Regions from separate parts of the Streptomyces sp. NPDC051684 genome, predicted to be linked through region 2. Evidence: riboswitches for the same ligand, from Rfam matches in the RefSeq annotation. Region 2 holds a riboswitch; each other region holds the start of a gene.

Region 1 (4,745 bases), on a different contig from region 2:
GCGTTGCCGCGGATCACGGTCGGCCGCAGTGCGAGCAGCTCGGCCGCGAGCGCCGTGCGCACCGGCAGCGCGCCGATGGCCACCGGGTCGAGCACCCAGGGCGTCCCGGCTTCATTCGCGGCGCGCGCGGCCTCGGGCATCGCGGCGCGCTGTTCGGCGCGCGGGGTGCCGAGGTTGACCAGCACGCCCGAGGCCACCCGGGCGAAGGGCCCAGCCTCGTCCGGGATGTCGACCATGGCGGGCGCCGCGCCCACCGCGAGCAGCACGTTGGCGGTGAACCCGGTGACCACCGCGTTGGTCAGGCACTGCACCAGCGGTGACTCGCGCTGTACGCGCCCGAGCGCCTGCGCCGCGAAGGCGGCGAGGTCGGGTCCTGCGGTGGGTGTCGTGGGCATGAGGTCGCTCCAAACAGACGAGGTGCCGTGGTTGGTACGTACGGAAGAGGGCAGGTCAGCCGCGTCGCCGCAGCCGCAGCGGTGCGTACACGATCGCCGCCACGAGGAACGCCACGTAGTACGACACATCCGCACCGTGCAACGCTTCGGCCACCGGCCCCACGTACAGGCTGGTGTCCATGAACGGGACCGCCGCGGCGAAGGCCGCCGCGAAGGCCAGCAGCGCCGGCCACGCGGGCTGCCGTCGCCCGCGCTCGACGGCGAGGTCGAGCGGCGCCCCGGCACGTTCCCTGGCCCGGGCGCCCCAGTCGACGAGGACGATCGCGACGAAGCCGGGGATCCAGTACCCGACGAACAGCAGCACATTCTGGAAGCGCGCCGTGGTGTCCGCGGCGTGCATCCACAGCACGAGCGGGAAGCCGAGGACGGCGGCGAGGGCGGCGGCCACCGGCCTCGGTATGCGCACGCCGATGGTCTGGAGGGCGAGGGAGCCGCTGTAGTCGTTCATGGCGTTGCTGCACAGCGCGGCCAGCGCCACGGCGAGCAGTCCGAACCCGCCGAGCACTCCCCCGCCGAGTATCTCGTCGACCCCGGCCGCCGTCTGGTCGGTGAGCACGGAGGCGCCCCACAGGCCGAGCGCCTGCACGGCCACGAAGGACACCAGCAGGCCGAGCAGGGTGTACCAGAACATGCGGGTACGGGAGGTGGCGGCGGGCAGGTAGCGGCTGAAGTCGCTGGCGTACGGCGCCCAGGACAGGCTGAGGCTCAGCGCGATGGTGCTGGTCAGGACGAACGCGCCGACGCGGTCGGCGCCGTGCACGGAGCCGTGGGCCGCCGGGTGCACGCCGTCGAGCATCCGCCAGGCGATGAGCGCGAAGGCGGCGCCGAGCACGAAGGTCATGACGATCTGAAGCCGGTGGATGGCCTCGTAGCCGAGGACGCCGAGCAGTCCCTGGGCGCACAGCATGACGAGGACGCCGGCCCAGAACGGCCAGCCCAGCAGCCGGGCCAGCGCGTCGCCGCCGAACAGGCCGATCAGCGCGTCCCACGCGATGGACGACAGCCACTGCAGCACTCCGGGCAGCGCGACGCCGCGCCCGAACGCGAGCCCGGCCAGCGGGAGTTGCCCCGCGCCGGTCCGGCTCCCCCACGTCCCCAGGTATGCGGTCGGCACCGCTCCGATCAGGGTGCCCAGCACGACGGCGGCGAGCGCGGTGGCGAAGTCGAGTCCGAGGGCGATGCCGACGGTGCCGGTGAAGACACCGGTCATCGTCAGGTTCGGGGCGAACCACACGGTGAACAGGCGTCCGGCCCCGCCGTAGCGGTTGCCTTCGGGGACCGGTTCGATGCCGCGCCCCTCGATGCCGAGGTCGCCGGGTGCGGCGGGCATGCGCCCATCGAAGGCGCCGCTGTCGTGGTCGGCAGGCAGGCCGCTGGAAACATGCGTCACAGGCATGAGACATCCCTCCGCCAGTGCGAACTGGTTCAGGTTCGACGGGTGTGTTCTCAGCCCTCTGTGCGGGGCACCCCGTGTCCGGTTATCGCCGCCAGCCTAACGCGGTGGCGTGCGGTGACGCACGGGTGGGTTCCGCTTGCACCGCGGTCCCCTACCCCGACCGGCGCGGTGTCCGCAATGAGGACCTCTGTGACCGCTGGCCGACTTCCATCGGTTTCGCGGGGCCGCGGCGCCCGCCCGCCGCGTGACATCGGGGTCGGTGGCCGCTCGGACACGGCGGGCAAACGGGCCGAGATCCGTCGGTCGCCGGGCAAACACCGGCCGGGCTTGATCATCGCATCGAGTTAATGTCGCCGGCTTTCCTTGGCCGGGCGGGTGAGAGGGCCCTTACGGTGATTCTGGTTCTGGACGTATTCCCACCGAATTGCTCACCTTTCCTACTTCTGCCCCGTCACAACGGGCATGCGTGCTTTCGCCCGACCAAGGAGAGCTCATCCGATGACCGTTGACTCGACCGACTCGACCACCCCGGACACCGTGTCGGTGCCGCCGCAGCAGACCAGCCTCGGCACGGCGGCCGCCCGCAATCTCGCCACCACCACCAAGTCCGCCCCGCAGATGCAGGAGATCACCTCGCGGTGGCTGCTGCGGATGCTGCCCTGGGTGGAGACCAAGGGCGGCGTCTACCGGGTCAACCGCCGCCTGACCTACACCGTCGGCGACGGCACCATCGAGTTCATCCAGGACGGCGGCGACGTCCGTGTGATCCCCCGCGAACTCGGTGAACTGGCCCTGCTGCGCGGCTTCGACGACGTCGAGGTGCTGACCGCCATCGCCGACCGGTGCGTACAGCGCGACTTCCGGGCCGGCGAGACGCTGGTCGAGCGCGGGGCACCGGCGGACAAGCTCCACCTGATCGCCCACGGCCGCATCAACCAGTTCTCCGAGGGCGAGTACGGCGACGAGGTCGCGCTCGACGTCCTGGCCGACGGCGACCGCTTCGGCGACTACGCGCTCCTCGACGAGGACGCCCGCTGGGAGCAGACCGTGGTCGCCGAGACCTCGGGCACCCTGCTCACCCTCTCGCGCGCCGACTTCGCGTCCGTGGTGTCCTCGGCGCCGCCCCTTCAGGAGCACATCGAGGAGTTCAAGTCACTCGCCGGCCGAGGCCAGAACCACCGCGGCGAGGCGGAGATCCCGATGTCGGCGGGGCACGTGGGCGAGCACGAACTGCCCGGCGCGTTCGTCGACTACGAGGCGAAGCCGCGCGAGTACGAGCTCTCGGCGGCCCAGACGATCCTGCGGGTGCACACCAGGGTCGCCGACCTCTACAACGAGCCGATGAACCAGACGAAGGAGCAACTGCGGCTCACCGTCGAGGCGTTGCGCGAGCGTCAGGAGCACGAGCTCGTCAACAACCGGGAGTTCGGCCTGCTCCACAACGCCGACTTCAAGCAGCGCATCCAGACACACTCCGGCCCGCCCACGCCCGACGACCTCGACGAGCTGCTCTGTCGCCGCCGCGGCTCGAAGTTCTTCCTGGCGCACCCGCGCACCATCGCGGCGATGGGGCGCGAGTTCAACGCGCGCGGCCTGTACCCCGACCACGTCGACCTCGGCGGCCAGCAGGTCCCCGCCTGGCGCGGGGTGCCGATCCTGCCCTGCAACAAGATCCCGGTCACCAAGGAGCGGACCAGCTCGATCCTCTGCATGCGTACCGGCGAGGACAACCAGGGTGTCATCGGCCTGCACCAGACCGGTCTGCCGGACGAGTACGAGCCGGGGCTCTCGGTCCGTTTCATGGGCGTCGACGAGCAGGCCATCACCAAGTACCTCGTCAGCACCTACTACTCCGCCGCGATCCTCGTGCCGGACGCGGTCGGTGTGCTGGAGAACGTGCAGATCGGCCGCTGGCCCAGCAGGTAACGGGCCGGGACCCCGGCCGCTCACCCCACCAAGGAGCCCTCAAGGAGACATGGATGCCCCCGCCTGAGCCGACACCTCTGCAGTCGAGCCTGCCGGAAGCGGTCTCCCGCTTCGGGGCGCAGGTCCTGGCCGACGCCGCGGCCCGCGCCCGCGACATCGGCGCCGTCACGGGCGGCCCGCCGCGCGTGCCCTCGCAGGCCGCCGAGGCACCGGCTGTCGAGGCCCGCGTTGTCGAAGCTCCGGCAATCGAGGTTCCGGCAGTCGAGGTTCCGGCGGCCCGAGCACCGGCCGCGGGCGCCGATGTGGAGCGGCTGCTGCGCGGGCCCAGCGGCCTGGGCACGGCGGGCCTGCGCCTGACCCCGGCGGCGCTGTCGGAGCCGTCCGCACCGGACTCGGCTCCGGCGCCGGGCGCCGCCAAGGGCCGGCCCGTTCCGGGCCTGTACCACCATCCGGCGCCGGAGCCCGATCCCGTACGGGTCGCGGAGGTCAGCCGCCGGATCAAGGCCTGGGCGCTGGACGAGGTCGACCTGTACCCCGACGACTGGGAGGAGGAGTTCGACGGGTTCTCCGTGGGCAGCTACATGGTCGGCTGCCACCCCGACGCGCCCACCGTCGACCACGTCATGATCGCCACCCGCCTGATGATGGCGGAGAACGCGCTGGACGACTGCTACTGCGAGGACCACGGCGGCTCGCCCGTCGGTCTCGGCTCGCGCCTCCTGCTGGCGCACACCACCCTCGACCCGCTGTACACGACGCAGGAGTACCAGCCGCAGTGGGCCGAGTCGCTGTACGCGGACGCCCCGCGGCGGGCCTACCGCTCCGCCATGGAGTACTTCGTCAAGGCGAGCAGCCCGTCCCAGGCCGACCGGTACCGGCACGACATGGCGCGCCTGCACATGGGCTACCTCGCCGAGGCCGCCTGGTCCGAGCACGACCACGTACCGGAGGTGTGGGAATACCTGGCG
Region 2 (4,745 bases):
GCACATCGAGCAGAAGTGTGCCGTCTTCGCGGGCTCCGCCGGCAGCGTCTCGTCGTGGAACTCGCGCGCCGTGTCCGGGTCGAGAGCCAGATTGAACTGGTCCTCCCAGCGGAACTCGAAGCGGGCGTCGGACAGCGCGTCGTCCCACGCCTGTGCGTCCGGGTGCCCCCTGGCGAGGTCCGCCGCATGCGCCGCGATCTTGTACGTGATGACACCGGTCTTCACGTCGTCGCGGTTGGGCAGTCCCAGGTGCTCCTTCGGCGTGACGTAGCAGAGCATCGCCGTGCCCCACCAGGCGATCATCGCGGCGCCGATCCCGGACGTGATGTGGTCGTACGCCGGGGCGACGTCGGTGGTCAGCGGGCCGAGCGTGTAGAACGGCGCCTCCTCGCAGATCTCCTGCTGGAGGTCGATGTTCTCCTTGATCTTGTGCATCGGGACGTGGCCCGGGCCCTCGATCATCGTCTGCACGTTGTGGCGCTTGGCGATGGAGTTCAGCTCGCCGAGCGTCCTCAGCTCCGCGAACTGCGCCTCGTCGTTGGCGTCCGCGATGCAGCCGGGGCGCAGTCCGTCGCCGAGCGAGTACGTGACGTCGTAGGTCGCGAGGATCTCGCAGAGCTCCTCGAAGTTCTCGTAGAGGAAGCTCTCCTTGTGGTGCGCGAGGCACCACGCGGCCATGATCGAGCCGCCGCGCGAGACGATGCCGGTCTTGCGGTCGGCGGTCATCGGGACGTACGGGAGGCGGACTCCCGCGTGGACCGTCATGTAGTCCACGCCCTGCTCGGCCTGCTCGATGATCGTGTCCTTGTAGACCTCCCAGGACAGCTCCTCGGCCTTGCCGTCGACCTTTTCGAGGGCCTGGTAGAGCGGCACGGTGCCGATCGGCACGGGGGAGTTGCGCAGCAACCACTCGCGCGTGGTGTGGATGTTGCGGCCGGTGGAGAGGTCCATGACCGTGTCGGCGCCCCACTTGGTCGCCCAGGTCATCTTGTCCACCTCCTCCTCGATGGAGGAGGTGACGGCGGAATTGCCGATGTTGGCGTTGACCTTCACCAGGAATCGCTTGCCGATGATCATCGGCTCGATCTCCGGGTGATTGACGTTCGCGGGCAGCACGGCCCGGCCCGCCGCGATCTCGTCCCGTACGACGTCGGGGGCGACGTTCTCCCGGATGGCCACGTACTCCATCTCCGGGGTGATCTCCCCCCGGCGTGCGTACGCGAGTTGACTCACGGCCTGCCCGTTGCGGCCCCGGCGCGGCTGACGCGGGCGGCCGGGGAAGACCGCGTCGAGATTGCGCAGGCCGCCGCGCGGCGACGTGTGCTTGATGCCGTCGTCCTCGGGACGGACGGGGCGGCCCGCGTACTCTTCGGTGTCGCCGCGGGCGATGATCCAGTTCTCCCGCAGCGGTGCGAGGCCGCGGCGGACATCCGTGTCGACGGTCGGGTCGGTGTACGGACCTGAGGTGTCGTACAGCGTCACCGACTGCCCATTGGTGAGGTGCACTTGACGGACCGGCACCTGGAGGTCGGGGCGCGAGCCCCTGATGTACCCCTTGTGCCAGCCGATGGACTGGCCGGCCTCCTCGGTCGAGCTGGAGGCAGGCGTGTGTGCGTCCGTTGTGGTCATGAGACCTACTCCCTACGCCGGCATTACCCGGTAACAGGTTCAGCGGTCGACGCAGCGATATCCGTCCCCTGGTCACGCACTTCCACGCTGTTTCACGTGAAACGCGCTGGGACGAAGGTCAGCGCCCTCTCAGCCCGGTGCTCCGAGCTCCCGCGATGGCAAAAGCGCCTCCACGCTAACGTGATCCACGCCGCGTTGAACAGAGGGCCCCCTCCGTTCTTGCGATGATCTGGCGGTGACCACCAGCCAGCAGCCCCCCGCTCCGCCGTCCCACCCGCCGCATGGGCACTCCCACAGCCACGGTCCAGCGGCGCCAGTCTCGCGGCACCTGCGCAAAGTGATCGCGGCCGTCCTGATCCCGTTCTCGGTCGCGGTCGTCGTGGGCCTCGCGGTGCTCTGGCCGGGCGGCGCACCGCCGCACGAGCGCAGCGGGGTCGGCTTCGACCGACAGACGCAGCAGGCCACGGTCACCCGGGTCGAGAAGGTCGACTGCTCGTCCGTGCACGCCCAGGGGCAGAGCCCCACCGGGGACCCCACGGCGCAACAGGGCACCACCGGCGAGCAGAAAACCAGTGGCACCTGCGAGAACGCGACGATCCGGATCGACAGCGGCAAGGACGAGGGCCGTACGTTCACCGAGGTCGTCCAGCCGGATTCGCCGCGGCAGTTGCACGAGGGCCAGAAGGTGATCGCCGCGTACGCGCCGGACGCACCGAAGGAGCTTCAGTACTCGGTCACCGATGTGAACCGCAAGGTGCCGATGGTGCTGCTGGCCGGGATCTTCGCCCTGGCCGTGGTCGTGGTGGGCCGGATGCGCGGCGTCATGGCACTGGTCGCGCTCGCGGTCAGCTTTATGGTGCTGACCTTCTTCATCCTGCCCGCGATTCTGCAGGGGTCGAACCCTCTCGTCGTCGCGGTGGTCGGGGCCAGCGCGATCATGCTGATCGCGCTCTACATGTGTCACGGCCTGACGGCCAGAACCTCCGTCGCCGTGCTCGGCACCCTGGTCTCTCTGCTGCTGATCGGCCTGTTGGGCTCGCTGTTCATCGGCTGGGCGGCCCTGACGGGCAACACCGACGACAACACAGGGCTGATCCACGGCCTGTACCCGGACATCGACATGAGCGGTCTGCTGCTCGCCGGCGTCATCATCGGTTCGCTCGGCGTGCTCGACGATGTGACGGTCACCCAGACCTCCGCCGTATGGGAGCTGCACGAGGCGAACCCGACGCTGGGCCGGCGTGCCCTGTACCGGGCGGCGATCCGCATCGGGCGCGACCACATCGCGTCGGTCGTCAACACGCTCGTGCTGGCCTACGCGGGCGCCGCGCTGCCCCTGCTGCTGCTCTTCTCGATCGCGCAGAGCAGTGTCGCCGACGTGGCCAACAGCGAGCTGGTGGCCGAGGAGATCGTGCGTACGCTGGTCGGCTCGATCGGCCTCGTCGCCTCGGTGCCGGTGACCACCGCACTGGCCGCGCTCGTCGTGTCCGCCGACCGCCCGGAGCGGGGGCCCGTGAAGGCCGCTCCCGCTCCTGGACGTGGTGGCGGAGGCCGGCGGCGCAAACGCTGAATGGCGCGGAACTGCTCGGGTGCACCGCGCTGCTGAAGCGTTACGTCTGGTCCGGTGTCGTACAAACCATCTGGTGTGGCCGTCTGCTGTTGTGCGAGCCGATGGGGAGTCAGCCCGCGCTCTGCTCCTCGGCGAGGATCCGGTCGAGCGCCTCGTCGAGGTCGGACTCGAAGTCCGCGCCCGTTTCTTCCTGGCCGAGCGGAACGAGCTTGTCCGTCCGGTCGAGGAACGCGACGAGCGGTGCGACCCCTGCCCTGAACAGCGCCTGGTCCGCACCGACCTGAAGCCTGATGTGCACCTCTCCCGGCATCTCGCCGACCGCGCCGCCCACCCGCTCCACCGGTGTGACCTGTACGTCTCCTTCGCCACTGGCCCCGTTGACCCCGTCGACGAGGAGCTCCCGGCCGAACGCCCAGGTCACGGGCGCGTCTCCGGGGAGATGGAAGGTCAGCCGCACCGCATACGGATCGGTGGACTCGTACCGGAGCTCCACCGGAATGCGGAACGAGAGCTCCTCGGAAACGAGGAAGCTCATCATGACCTCTGCTTGAACTGCTTGTACCGACTCGCGCATCGCCTACCCCGTCAACTTGCCGTCGATTGGCCAGGAATTACCTGCCTGACACTGCTGGCATCTTGCTCAACGTACACACAGGATCACAAGGAGTGAGTTTTCAAATGCTGATAGAGAAGGCGAGTGTTCCTACCAGCCTGCCGATCTCGTGCTGCAACCGTCGGGCTGTGGGCAGCAGTTTCTCCGCCTGATGGGAAGGGAGAGAAATGGCCAAAGTTGCCGCGGCCGACCCGATGGTCAGGGGGAACGCGGCACAGGCGGTGCCCAGCGCGTACTCCTGGCGCTCGACGACCGGCTCCATGCGGCCGACCCGGCTCAGCTTCCGCAGCAGCGCGCGGTCGTCCCGTACCGAGTACGGAGTAATGGACTGGGCCGGATAGCGGTCGAGGTGGTCCTTGCGGGCCCCCTCGTCGAGCTGGGAGAGCAGGCACTGGCCGATGGCGTGGGCATGGCCGGTCTCCCGGAAGTCGGCCCACTCCTCGACGGCCGGATTGGCCGGAGTGTCGGCGACAGCGACGAGCTCGATCTCGCCGTCGCGGTAGACCGCGAAATAGACCGGGACGCCGATGGTGTCGCGCCAGTGCCGCAGCGCGTCGGTGATCATGCTGCGACGATTCTGCTGCGCTCCGCTGCTGCTCAGACGCTCGGCGGCGTCACCGAAGACGAAGACGCCGTTCTCCCGGCGGAGATATCCCTCATGAGCCAGCGTGCGCAGTAGGTGGTACGCGGTGGGAAGGGCGAGACCCGCCTCCCGGGCGAGCTGCTTGGCCGGCGCCCCGTCGTCATGGGACGCGACCGCCTCGAGCAGTCGCATGGCTCGCTGAACGGAGCCGATGAGTGTCTGCGGGGCGGCGGGTGCGGTATCGACCGTGGCCAAGGTTCACTCCCGATGCGCGTGGGGGACCCCCGCGTTTTCGAGACTCGCAGGGGGCTAAAGCCATCGAATTCCGGACTCTAACCCTTGGCCACCGA
Region 3 (4,745 bases), on a different contig from region 2:
CCGTTGCGGATGCGGTCGCCCGAACCCGGGTCGCTGTCCATGACGGTGCCGCGCTTGTATGTGTCGCTGTACGCGCGCGTGACCGTGCCCCGCTCCAGGCCCGCCTCCGTGAGGCGCTTCTCGGCCTGCGTCTGCGTCTGGTTGAGGACGGAGGGGACCTTCGTGAACTGGCCGGAGTTGATGTACCAGACGCCGGTGCCGAGGCCGAGGACCAGCAGGACCGCCGCGAGGATCGCGAGCGTGCGCCGCTGCGGGCCGCGCCCGCGACCGCCGCCGCGGGGCGATGCGGGGGCCGTGGGCGGCGGGGTCGGCGGCATCTCCAGGCGGCTCGTCCGGTTGAGCCGCGCCTGGTCCGCGGCCTCCGTGGGCAGCGGCAGCTGTACGGCGGTGCCCAGCGCGCGCGGGATCACGCTCGTACGGTCGTCGGCCCCCACGTGCTCGGTGTCGTGCGCCTGCGGCGGCACCGCGTCCAGCTGGGCGTCCGTGAGCGTCGAGCGGGCGTGCCTGGCGTGCGCGAGGAGCGCCACGGCGTCGTGCGGGCGCACCTCGGGGGTGCGGGCCGTCGCCGACGCGACCAGCTCGTCCAGCTCGTAGGGGAGGCCGGGGACCGCCGCCGAGGGCGGGGGCACGTCCTCGTGGAGGTGCTTGTAGAGGATCTGGGCGGGGGACTCGCCCGCGTGCGGCTTGCCTCCCGTGAGCATCTCGTAGAGCACGACGCCGCACGCGTAGACGTCCACGCTCGGTGTCGCCGTGCCGTTCTCGATCTGCTCGGGCGCCAGGTACGAGACCGTGCCGAGGACGGCGCCCGTGGTGTTCGTGACGGTGTCCACCGCGCGTACGAGGCCGAAGTCCGCGACCTTCACCCGGCCGTCGTCCCCTATCAGGACGTTCTCCGGCTTCATGTCGCGGTGTACGAAGCCCGCGCGGTGGGCCGCTCCCAGCGCGGCGAGGACCGGCTCCAGGATGTCGAGGGCGGCGCGGGGCCGCAGCGCACCCCGGTCACGCAGTACGTCGCGCAGGGTGCAGCCGGCGACGTACTCCATCGCCAGATAGACGTACGCGCCGTCGGTGCCCTGGTCGAAGACCCCCACCACATTGGGGTGCGAGAGGCGGGCCACCGACTTGGCCTCGCGGATGAAACGGTCCACGAACGAGGCGTCGGCGGCCAGCGAGGGGTGCATCACCTTGAGCGCGAGCACGCGGTCGAGGCGGGTGTCCACGGCCCGGTAGACCGTGGCCATCCCGCCGACCGCGATGCGCGCGTCGACGCGGTACCGGCCGTCGAGCACATGCCCGAGCAACGGGTCCTGAAGGGTCGTGTCCACGCAGGCGAGTGTACGAGGAGTGACCGACACCCGGACTCCGTGCCGTGAGGCCGGTGCCGTACTGCAGCAGAGCTGTGACCACCATCAAGCCCCGCCGGCGTTTGAGGCGCGGGGTCCGGATCGGAGCCCCGAGACCGTCACACGGTGCGGGCCGCCGAGAACGCCGGGCGCTCCGGATCAAGCACCGCCCGCCCCTCCGAAGGAGAAGACGCCTCCGCGAAGTGCCGCTTCGGAATCCGCCCCGCCCGATACGCGAAGCGACCCGCCTCCACCGCGTGCCGCATGCCCTCGGCCATGAGGACGGGCTCCTGTGCGCGGGTCACCGCCGAGGCGAGCATCACACCCGCGCAGCCGAGTTCCATGGCGAGAGTCACATCGGAGGCGGTGCCGGCGCCCGCGTCCAGGATCACCGGTACGCGCGCGTGCTCGGTGATCAGCTGGAAGTTGTGCGGGTTGCGGATGCCGAGCCCGGAGCCGATGGGGGAGCCGAGCGGCATGATTGCCGCGCAGCCGACGTCCTCCAGCTTGCGGGCCAGGACCGGGTCGTCGTTCGTGTACGGCAGGACCGTGAAGCCGTCGTCCACCAGCGTCTCCGCCGCGTCGAGCAACTCGATCGGATCGGGCAGCAGGGTGCGCTCGTCGGCGATCACCTCCAGCTTCACCAGGTCCGTACCGAGCGCCTCGCGCGCGAGGCGGGCCGTCAGGACGGCCTCTCCCGCGGTGAAGCAGCCCGCCGTGTTCGGCAGCACCCGGATGTTCAGCTTCTCCAGGACGGAGAGGACCGAGCCGTGCACGTTCGCGTTCACGCGGCGCATCGCCACGGTGGTGAGTTCGGTTCCGGAGGCCACCAGGGAGCGCTCCAGGACGTCGAGGCTGGGTGCCCCTCCCGTGCCCATGATCAGGCGGGAGGAGTACGACTCGCCCCCGAGGACGAAAGTGTCGTCGGCCATGGACGGTTCAGCCTCCTTGGACGGCCGTGAGGACCTCGACGCGGTCTCCTTCGGAGAGCGCCGTGGCGGGCCATTGGGTGCGGGGGACGACGGTCTCGTTGAGCGCGGCGGCGACGCCCTGGGGTGCGGTGGTGAGCGTGGTGACCAGCAGGTCGAGCGTGGTGCCCGCGGTCACCGTGCGCGGCTCGCCGTTGACGTGGACGTTCATGCGGGCTGCTCCACGAGGGCTGTGCCGAAGCGCTTCGGCGTGAACGGGCGGGCCTCTTCCGGAAGTTCACCGGTGGTCAGGGCGTGCGCCATGGTGTCGCCGGTGATCGGCGTCAGGAGCACGCCGTTGCGGTAGTGCCCTGTCGCCAGGAGGAGGCCCGGCAGGGCGGTCGGCCCCAGGAGCGGGGCGTTGTCGGGGGAGCCGGGGCGCAGGCCCGCGCGGGTCTCGGTGAGCGGCAGTTCGGTGATGCCGGGGACGAGTTCGTGGGCGTCCCGCAGGAGTTCGTAGACGCCGCCCGCGGTGACCGTGGTGTCCCAGCCGAGTTCCTCGCTGGTGGCGCCCACCACCAGTTCGCCGTTGACGCGCGGCACCAGGTAGAGGTTGCCGCCGCGGACGACCGCCCGGACCGTGCGGCTGAGGAAGGGCGCGTACCGCTTCGGCACCGTCAGGCGCAGCACCTGGCCCTTGACGGGGCGCACCGGCGGGAGCACCGCGTCGGGCACGCCCGCGAGCTGTCCGCCGCGGCTGCCGGCCGCCAGGACCACCTGGCCCGCGGCGAGTTCGGTGCCGTCGGCGAGGACTGCGCCGCGCGCCCGGTCGCGGACGACACGCAGCCGTTCGGCCCACGACCGGTGGAAGATCACGCCGGAGCGCTCGCAGGCCGTCACGAGGGCGCTCGCGAGCCTTCTCGGGTCGATCTGGTGGTCCCCGTCGACCCGCAGTCCGCCGCGCACGCCGGGCGCGAGCATCGGTTCGAGGCGGCGGCAGTCGCGGCCCGAGAGCCACTCGGCCTCGAGCCCCGACTTCGTCTGCAGCGCGTGCAGTTCACGGAGGTGGGCGCGGTCGTCCGCGTCGAGCGCGACCGCGAGCGTGCCGCAGGCGCGGTAGCCGAGGTCCTGCCCGGTGGCCTCGGACAGCTCGGCCGCGAAGTCCGGGTAGCGGCGCGCGGACTCCAGGTTGAGGCCGAGCAACGTCTGCTCGCCGTGGTGCAGTTCGGTGACGGCGGCCAGCATTCCGGCCGCCACCTGGGCGGCCCCGCCGCCGGGCTCGGGGTCCGCGACCGCGACGGAAAGATCGCGCTGCGCGGCCCGCCAGGCGGTGACCAGACCGATGATGCCGCCACCGACGACGAGGACGTCGCAGGTGTGCGTGTGGTGCGAATGAACGGATGGCGTCGACGACATGGGCGTCAAGCCCCTCCCTTCGCCGGTATGACCCGGATCAGGTTCGTACGGTCGAAGGCCGCTCCAGCCTCCCTCTCAGCCCGCTGCGTACGGGCTCCCGCGAGTGCTCTACGTTGGCCACCCTAGCCGTTGACCACACCCTCCAGTAAGGGAGTACCGACCCGTGGCCCGATCTCTCGAAGGTCTCTTGATGTCTCCCGTCGCCGACCAGGCCCCGGGCCAGGTGGGCACGAGCACCCGCTTCGCCTACCAGGAGGAGGACGGCCTCGTTTCGGCCGCCTACGTGGGCGGTGATGTGGTGCAGGGTCACCTCGTGGGGACGCGCACGGGCGACCGGCTCGACTTCCGTTACGTGCAGTTGAAGACCGACGGGACGACCGCCTCCGGGCACTGTGTCTCGCTCGTGTCCGAGCTCCCGGACGGCCGGGTGCGCCTCGACGAGACCTGGGAGTGGGAGTCGCAGGAGGGCAGCGGAACCAGCGCGGTCGAGGAACTGCTCGACCAGGAGTGAGTCCGGCGGCGCCGACCTTCCTCTTGATCGGTAAACCGCCGACGCGTGTGCAGGACGTCACGGCCCGGGAGTGGCCCGCACCGCTGACCGCGGCAAGATCGGGTGCCTAAGGTTGATCCCGTGAGTGAGCAGCGGAGCGGGAGCGGAGCGCCTTCGGGGCAGCGGAACGTCGTCATCGTGGGCGCGGGCATGGCCGGAGTGCAGACCGCCGTGGCGCTGCGCGAACAGGGCTTCACCGGCGCGGTCACCCTGCTCGGTGCCGAGCCCCACCAGCCGTACGACCGGCCACCGCTGTCCAAGGCGGTGCTGCTCGGCAAGGCCGAGGGCTCGGCCTTCGACGTGGACTTCGAGGCGCTCGGCGTCTCCCTGGAGCTGGGCCGCGAGGTGACCGGGCTGCGGCCCGGCGACCATGAGCTGGACACCGCCGAGGGACCGGTCCCGTACGACGTGCTGGTCGTCGCGACCGGCGCCGAGCCGGTCCAGTTGCCGGGGGGCGCGGGGGCGGCCCCCGGTGTGCATCTGCTGCGCACGCTCGACGACGCCGAGCTGCTGCGGCCCGTCCTCGCC
Region 4 (4,745 bases), on a different contig from region 2:
ACCATCAGTACGGTCGACAGGGCCATCGCCTGCCCGTAGTTGAGGTCACCGGCCCGCCCGAGCAGCCGGGCCACGGCGACCGGCAGCGTCGGACTGTCGGGCCGCGCGATGAACACGGTCGCCCCGAACTCACCGAGCGACACCGCGAACGCGAACCCCGCCGCCACCAGCAGCGCCCGCCGCACCATCGGCAGGTCGACCTCCCGCCACGCCCGCAGCGGCGACGCCCCGAGCACCGCGGCGGCCTCCCGGAGCCGCCCGTCGACGGCCCGTAGCACCGGCAGCATGGTCCGCACCACGAACGGCACCCCGACGAGCGCCTGCGCGAGCGGCACCAGGATCCACGTGGACCGCAGGTCGAGCGGCGGCTCGTCGAGCGTGATCAGGAACCCGAACCCGACGGTCACCGCCGACACCCCCAGCGGCAGCATCAGCAACGCGTCGAACCCGCGCACGAGCCGCCCGGCCCGACGCGTGAGAGCCGCTGCGGCCAGCCCACCGACCACCACGGCGATGGCCGTGGCCGCGAGCGCGTACTCCAGCGAGTTCCAGATCGCGTCGATCGGCGGCACAAGGAAGGTCCCGCCGTCCGCGTCCGTGAGCGCCCGGAAGTACCCGAACCCGTACCCGCCGGGAGCGTCGAGCGAGCGCTCGACGAGCACCCCGAGCGGCAGCACGATCAGCAGCGCGACGGACACCAGCACGCCGCTCAGCAGCGCCCACTGCCCGCCCCCGCGCGGCCTGCGCGCCGTGTGCGCCGCGTCGACGAGCCGCAACGCGCTCTCCCGCCGCCGCACGGTCCACGCGTGCACACCGAGAATCAGCCCGACGGCGACGAACTGCACGATGGTGAGCACGGCGGCGGTCGACAGGTCAAAAATCTGCGCGGTCTGCCGATAGATCTCGACCTCAAGCGTCGAGAACCCGGGCCCGCCCAGAATCTGCACCACACCGAACGACGTGAACGTGAACAGGAACACCATCAGCGCGGCAGCCGCGACGGCGGGCCCGAGCGCCGGCAGCGTCACCTTCCGCCAGGCCGCGAACCGCGAGGCGCCGAGCATCCGCGCGGCCTCCTCCTGCCGCGGATCGAGCTGCGCCCACAGCCCACCCACGGTCCGCACCACGACCGCGTAATTGAAGAACACATGCGCGAGCAGAATCGCCCACACCGTCGTGTCGAGCCGCACGCCCCACAGCTCGTCGAGCAGCCCGCCGTTCCCTACGAGCGCGAGAAACGCGGTGCCGACGACAACGGTCGGCAGCACGAACGGCACCGTCACGACGGCCCGCAGCACTTGCTTGCCCGGGAACTCGAACCGCGCGAAGACATACGCCCCCGGCAGCGCGAGCAGCAGCGTCAGCGCGGTCGACGCGAGCGCCTGCCAGACGGTGAACCACAGCACGTGCCGGATGTCGGACTGCCCGAGCACATCCAGGATCCGCCCGACCTGCCAGCCGCCGTCGACGTGCAGCCCGCGCTCGACGATCGCGACGACCGGATAGGCGAAGAACAGCCCGAAGAACACGACGGGCAGGACCATGAGCCCAAGCCGCGCCGCGTTCCCGTTTCTTCTCCCGACGGCTACTTCAGTACGAGCGACGTCCACGACTTCACCCAGTCGTCCCGGTTGTCCGCGATCTTGCGCGGGCTCATGGTCTCGGGGTCGTCGATCTTCACCGCGTACTTGGTGTAGTCGGCGGGGGCGGTGGCGTTCTTGGTCACCGGATCGACGAACATGTTGAGCGGCATGTCCTCCTGGAACTTCTTGGAGATCAAGAAGTCGAGCAGCGCCTTGCCGCCCTTCTCGTTCTGCGCCCCGTTCAGCAGCCCCGCGAACTCGACCTGCTGGAAGCAGGTCCCCTTCGCGACCCCGACCGGCGAGGTCTTCGGCTGGGGATCGGCGAACACGGCCTCGGCGGGCGGCGAGGACGCGTACGACACGACGAGCGGCCGCTCGCCCCCCGCCTTCCTGCCACCGGCGCTCCCGCTGAACTCCTCGTTGTACGCCTGGTCCCAGCCGTCGACGACCTTGAGCCCGTTGGCCTTGAGCTTCTTCCAGTACGGCTGCCAGCCGTCGTCGCCGTACTTCGCGGCGGACCCGAGCAGGAAGCCGAGCCCCGGCGACGAGGTGGCCGCGTTCTCCGAGACCAGCAGGTTCTTGTACGCGGGCTTGGCAAGGTCCGCGAAGGAGGCCGGGGGCGCGAGGTCGTGCTTCTTGAAGTACGCCTTGTCGTAGTTGACGCAGAGCGACCCGGTATCGACGGGGGTCACCCGGTTCTTACCCTTGTCGAGCCGGTACGCGCCCTTCACCTCGTCCTCCAGCCCCTTGGCCTTGTACGAGGAGAAGATCCCGTTGTCGAGCGCCCGCGAGAGCAAGGTGTTGTCGACGCCGAAGAGGACGTCGCCCTGCGGATTGTTCTTGGACAGGATCGCCTTGTTGACGGCCTCGCCGGCGTCCCCGTCCTTGAGGACCTTGACCCGGTACCCGGACTTCTTCTCGAAGTCCTTCAGTACGCCCTTGGAGACGGCCCACGAGTCATGACTCACGAGGGTCACCGTCCTGGAGTCCCCGCCGGCGGCACCGGAGCCACCACCGGAGGACCCGCACGCGGACAGCGTGACGAGCCCGAGCCCCATGACCACGGCGACGTACGCCTTCTTGCTCACTTGAATTCCTCCTGGGCGTGACCAGGAGAAGACGCGGCCCTGCCCGGAGCCCCTTCGCGGGGCCCCGGGCAGGGCGCAACAGCTTGAGTGGTGTCCGAACTTCCTACCCAGAATGACCTGGGCAAGGTCCAGAGGGTCTGCGGCCGATGCCGCACTCTCAGCGCTGTGGCGCTCCCCTGTCGGAATGCAGATGGAGTTGTGGTGTATCGAACTGACAGTCGCCAGGCTACCGCTCGGTGGCCGCCAGCTGTCCACAGGCTCCGTCGATCTCCTGGCCACGGGTGTCCCGGATGGTGACCGGAACGCCGTGCGCGGCGATCGCGTCGACGAAGGCCTTCTCGTCCTCGGGCCGCGAGGCGGTCCACTTCGAACCCGGGGTCGGGTTCAACGGGATCAGGTTCACATGCACGGGCTTGCCCTTGAGCATCCGCCCGAGCCGGTCACCACGCCACGCCTGGTCGTTGATGTCCCGGATGAGCGCGTACTCGATCGACAGCCGGCGCCCGGACTTCGCGGCGTACTCGAACCCGGAGTCGAGCACCTCGCGCACGTTCCACCGCGTATTGACGGGTACGAGGGTGTCGCGCAGCTCGTCGTCGGGCGCGTGCAACGAGATCGCGAGCCGGCACTTCAGCCCCTCGTCGGTGAACCGGTTGATGGCCGGCACGAGCCCGACCGTCGACACGGTGATGCCGCGCTGGCTGAGCCCGAGCCCGTCCGGCTCCGGGTCCGTGAGCGCGCGGATGGCCTGGATGACCCGCTTGTAGTTGGCGAGCGGCTCGCCCATGCCCATGAACACGATGTTGGAGAGCCGGGCCGGGCCTCCGGGAATCTCCCCGTCCCTGAGGGCGCGCATCCCATCAACAATCTGATGCACGATCTCGCCGGTCGACAGGTTCCGGTCGAGCCCGGCCTGGCCGGTGGCACAGAACGGGCAGTTCATGCCGCACCCGGCCTGCGACGAGATACACATCGTCACCCGGTCCGGATACCGCATGAGCACGCTCTCCACGAGCGTCCCGTCGAACAGCTTCCACAGCGTCTTGCGCGTCGTGTCGCTGTCGGTCGACAGATGCCGCACGACGGTCATCAGCTCCGGCAGCAACGCCTCCCGCAGCTTCTCGCGCGACCCCGCGGGGATGTCGGTCCACTCCGCGGGGTCGTGCGCGAACCGCGCGAAGTAGTGCTGCGAGAGCTGCTTGGCGCGAAACGGCTTCTCACCGATCGCGGCAACGGCTTCCTTCCGCTCAACAGGCGAAAGATCAGCAAGGTGCCGCGGCGGCTTCTTGGCTCCGCGGGGGGCGACGAACGTGAGTTCTCCGGGCTTAGGCATAGCCCATCCAGTGTCGCAGATGCGGAGGGGTGACCTTGCGCCGTTGTCTGGGACGGCCCTGGGCTCTCGGCTCGCGTCAGCTCTGCGCGGTGGCGTCGCCCGTCTGACCGGTGCCCTCGGCCGCGGCCGCCTTCTCGCGCATCTTGCGCACCAGCTCCGCCTTCTGGTCGGCGGCGAGCCGACGGTCGAGGTTGCGGTGCGGGCCGTTGTTCTGCCGTTCGGCGCGGGACAGCTTCTTGCGCTGGCCGCCGCCCTGGCCCACGGGGTTGTTGATGTTCTTGCTGTCGGTCACGGGTTCTCCCGGCGTGAAGTGAGGTGTTCTACGGATTCATCGGTGGGGGACGGGCGGCGACGTCGAAGGATGTCGGCGGGGCCCGTCACGCTCTCACTCGTAAATCGGCGTCTGGAAGAACATGTCGAGGACGATACCCGGTTCCATGGTCGTGGACCTGTGACGACAACGGGAACAGGCCCCTGATCCACGCCGGAGGCGCAGGTCGGGGGCCCTTTTATGAGGGGTCAGCCGCCCGACGGCGTGCGGATCGCCGCGATGTCGAACTGGAGGCGGACCTTTTCGCTGACCATGTTGCCGCCCTGGGCCAGGCGGGCGTTGTACGTGAGGCCCCAGTCGGTGCGGTTGATGGTGGTGGTGCCGTCGAAGCCGACGCGTTCGTCACCGAAGGCGTCCGTGACGAAGCCGATGTAGGTGAGTTCGAGGACGACCGGGCGGGCGACGCCCTT

The links. Region 2 has a riboswitch for thiamine pyrophosphate ahead of thiC (phosphomethylpyrimidine synthase ThiC). Riboswitches for the same ligand answer to the same signal wherever they lie in the genome.
Region 1: it holds a riboswitch for thiamine pyrophosphate, as region 2 does, so the genes downstream of both, ACIA8D_RS19885 (purine-cytosine permease family protein) here and thiC (phosphomethylpyrimidine synthase ThiC) in region 2, are expected to answer to the same signal.
Region 3: it holds a riboswitch for thiamine pyrophosphate, as region 2 does, so the genes downstream of both, thiO (glycine oxidase ThiO) here and thiC (phosphomethylpyrimidine synthase ThiC) in region 2, are expected to answer to the same signal.
Region 4: it holds a riboswitch for thiamine pyrophosphate, as region 2 does, so the genes downstream of both, ACIA8D_RS03550 (thiamine ABC transporter substrate binding subunit) here and thiC (phosphomethylpyrimidine synthase ThiC) in region 2, are expected to answer to the same signal.

Annotation. Positions count from the first base shown of each region.
Region 1 is NZ_JBITCS010000015.1:148,487-153,231, reverse strand. It holds gene thiM (hydroxyethylthiazole kinase) at 1-395, opposite strand, end outside; gene ACIA8D_RS19885 (purine-cytosine permease family protein) at 451-1,851, opposite strand; TPP riboswitch at 1,841-1,936, opposite strand; gene ACIA8D_RS19880 (family 2B encapsulin nanocompartment shell protein) at 2,350-3,777, shown strand; gene ACIA8D_RS19875 (family 2 encapsulin nanocompartment cargo protein terpene cyclase) at 3,831-4,745, shown strand, end outside.
Region 2 is NZ_JBITCS010000003.1:201,278-206,022, forward strand. It holds gene thiC (phosphomethylpyrimidine synthase ThiC) at 1-1,629, opposite strand, end outside; TPP riboswitch at 1,622-1,793, opposite strand; gene ACIA8D_RS05180 (YibE/F family protein) at 1,865-3,199, shown strand; gene ACIA8D_RS05185 (SsgA family sporulation/cell division regulator) at 3,309-3,773, opposite strand; gene ACIA8D_RS05190 (IclR family transcriptional regulator) at 3,874-4,650, opposite strand.
Region 3 is NZ_JBITCS010000018.1:22,029-26,773, forward strand. It holds gene pknB (Stk1 family PASTA domain-containing Ser/Thr kinase) at 1-1,325, opposite strand, end outside; gene ACIA8D_RS22165 (thiazole synthase) at 1,463-2,275, opposite strand; gene thiS (sulfur carrier protein ThiS) at 2,283-2,483, opposite strand; gene thiO (glycine oxidase ThiO) at 2,480-3,667, opposite strand; TPP riboswitch at 3,665-3,778, opposite strand; gene ACIA8D_RS22180 (hypothetical protein) at 3,831-4,178, shown strand; gene ACIA8D_RS22185 (NAD(P)/FAD-dependent oxidoreductase) at 4,299-4,745, shown strand, end outside.
Region 4 is NZ_JBITCS010000002.1:225,873-230,617, reverse strand. It holds gene ACIA8D_RS03555 (ABC transporter permease) at 1-1,610, opposite strand, end outside; gene ACIA8D_RS03550 (thiamine ABC transporter substrate binding subunit) at 1,586-2,641, opposite strand; TPP riboswitch at 2,754-2,859, opposite strand; gene rlmN (23S rRNA (adenine(2503)-C(2))-methyltransferase RlmN) at 2,898-4,004, opposite strand; gene ACIA8D_RS03540 (DUF6243 family protein) at 4,081-4,296, opposite strand; gene ACIA8D_RS03535 (YceI family protein) at 4,524-4,745, opposite strand, start outside.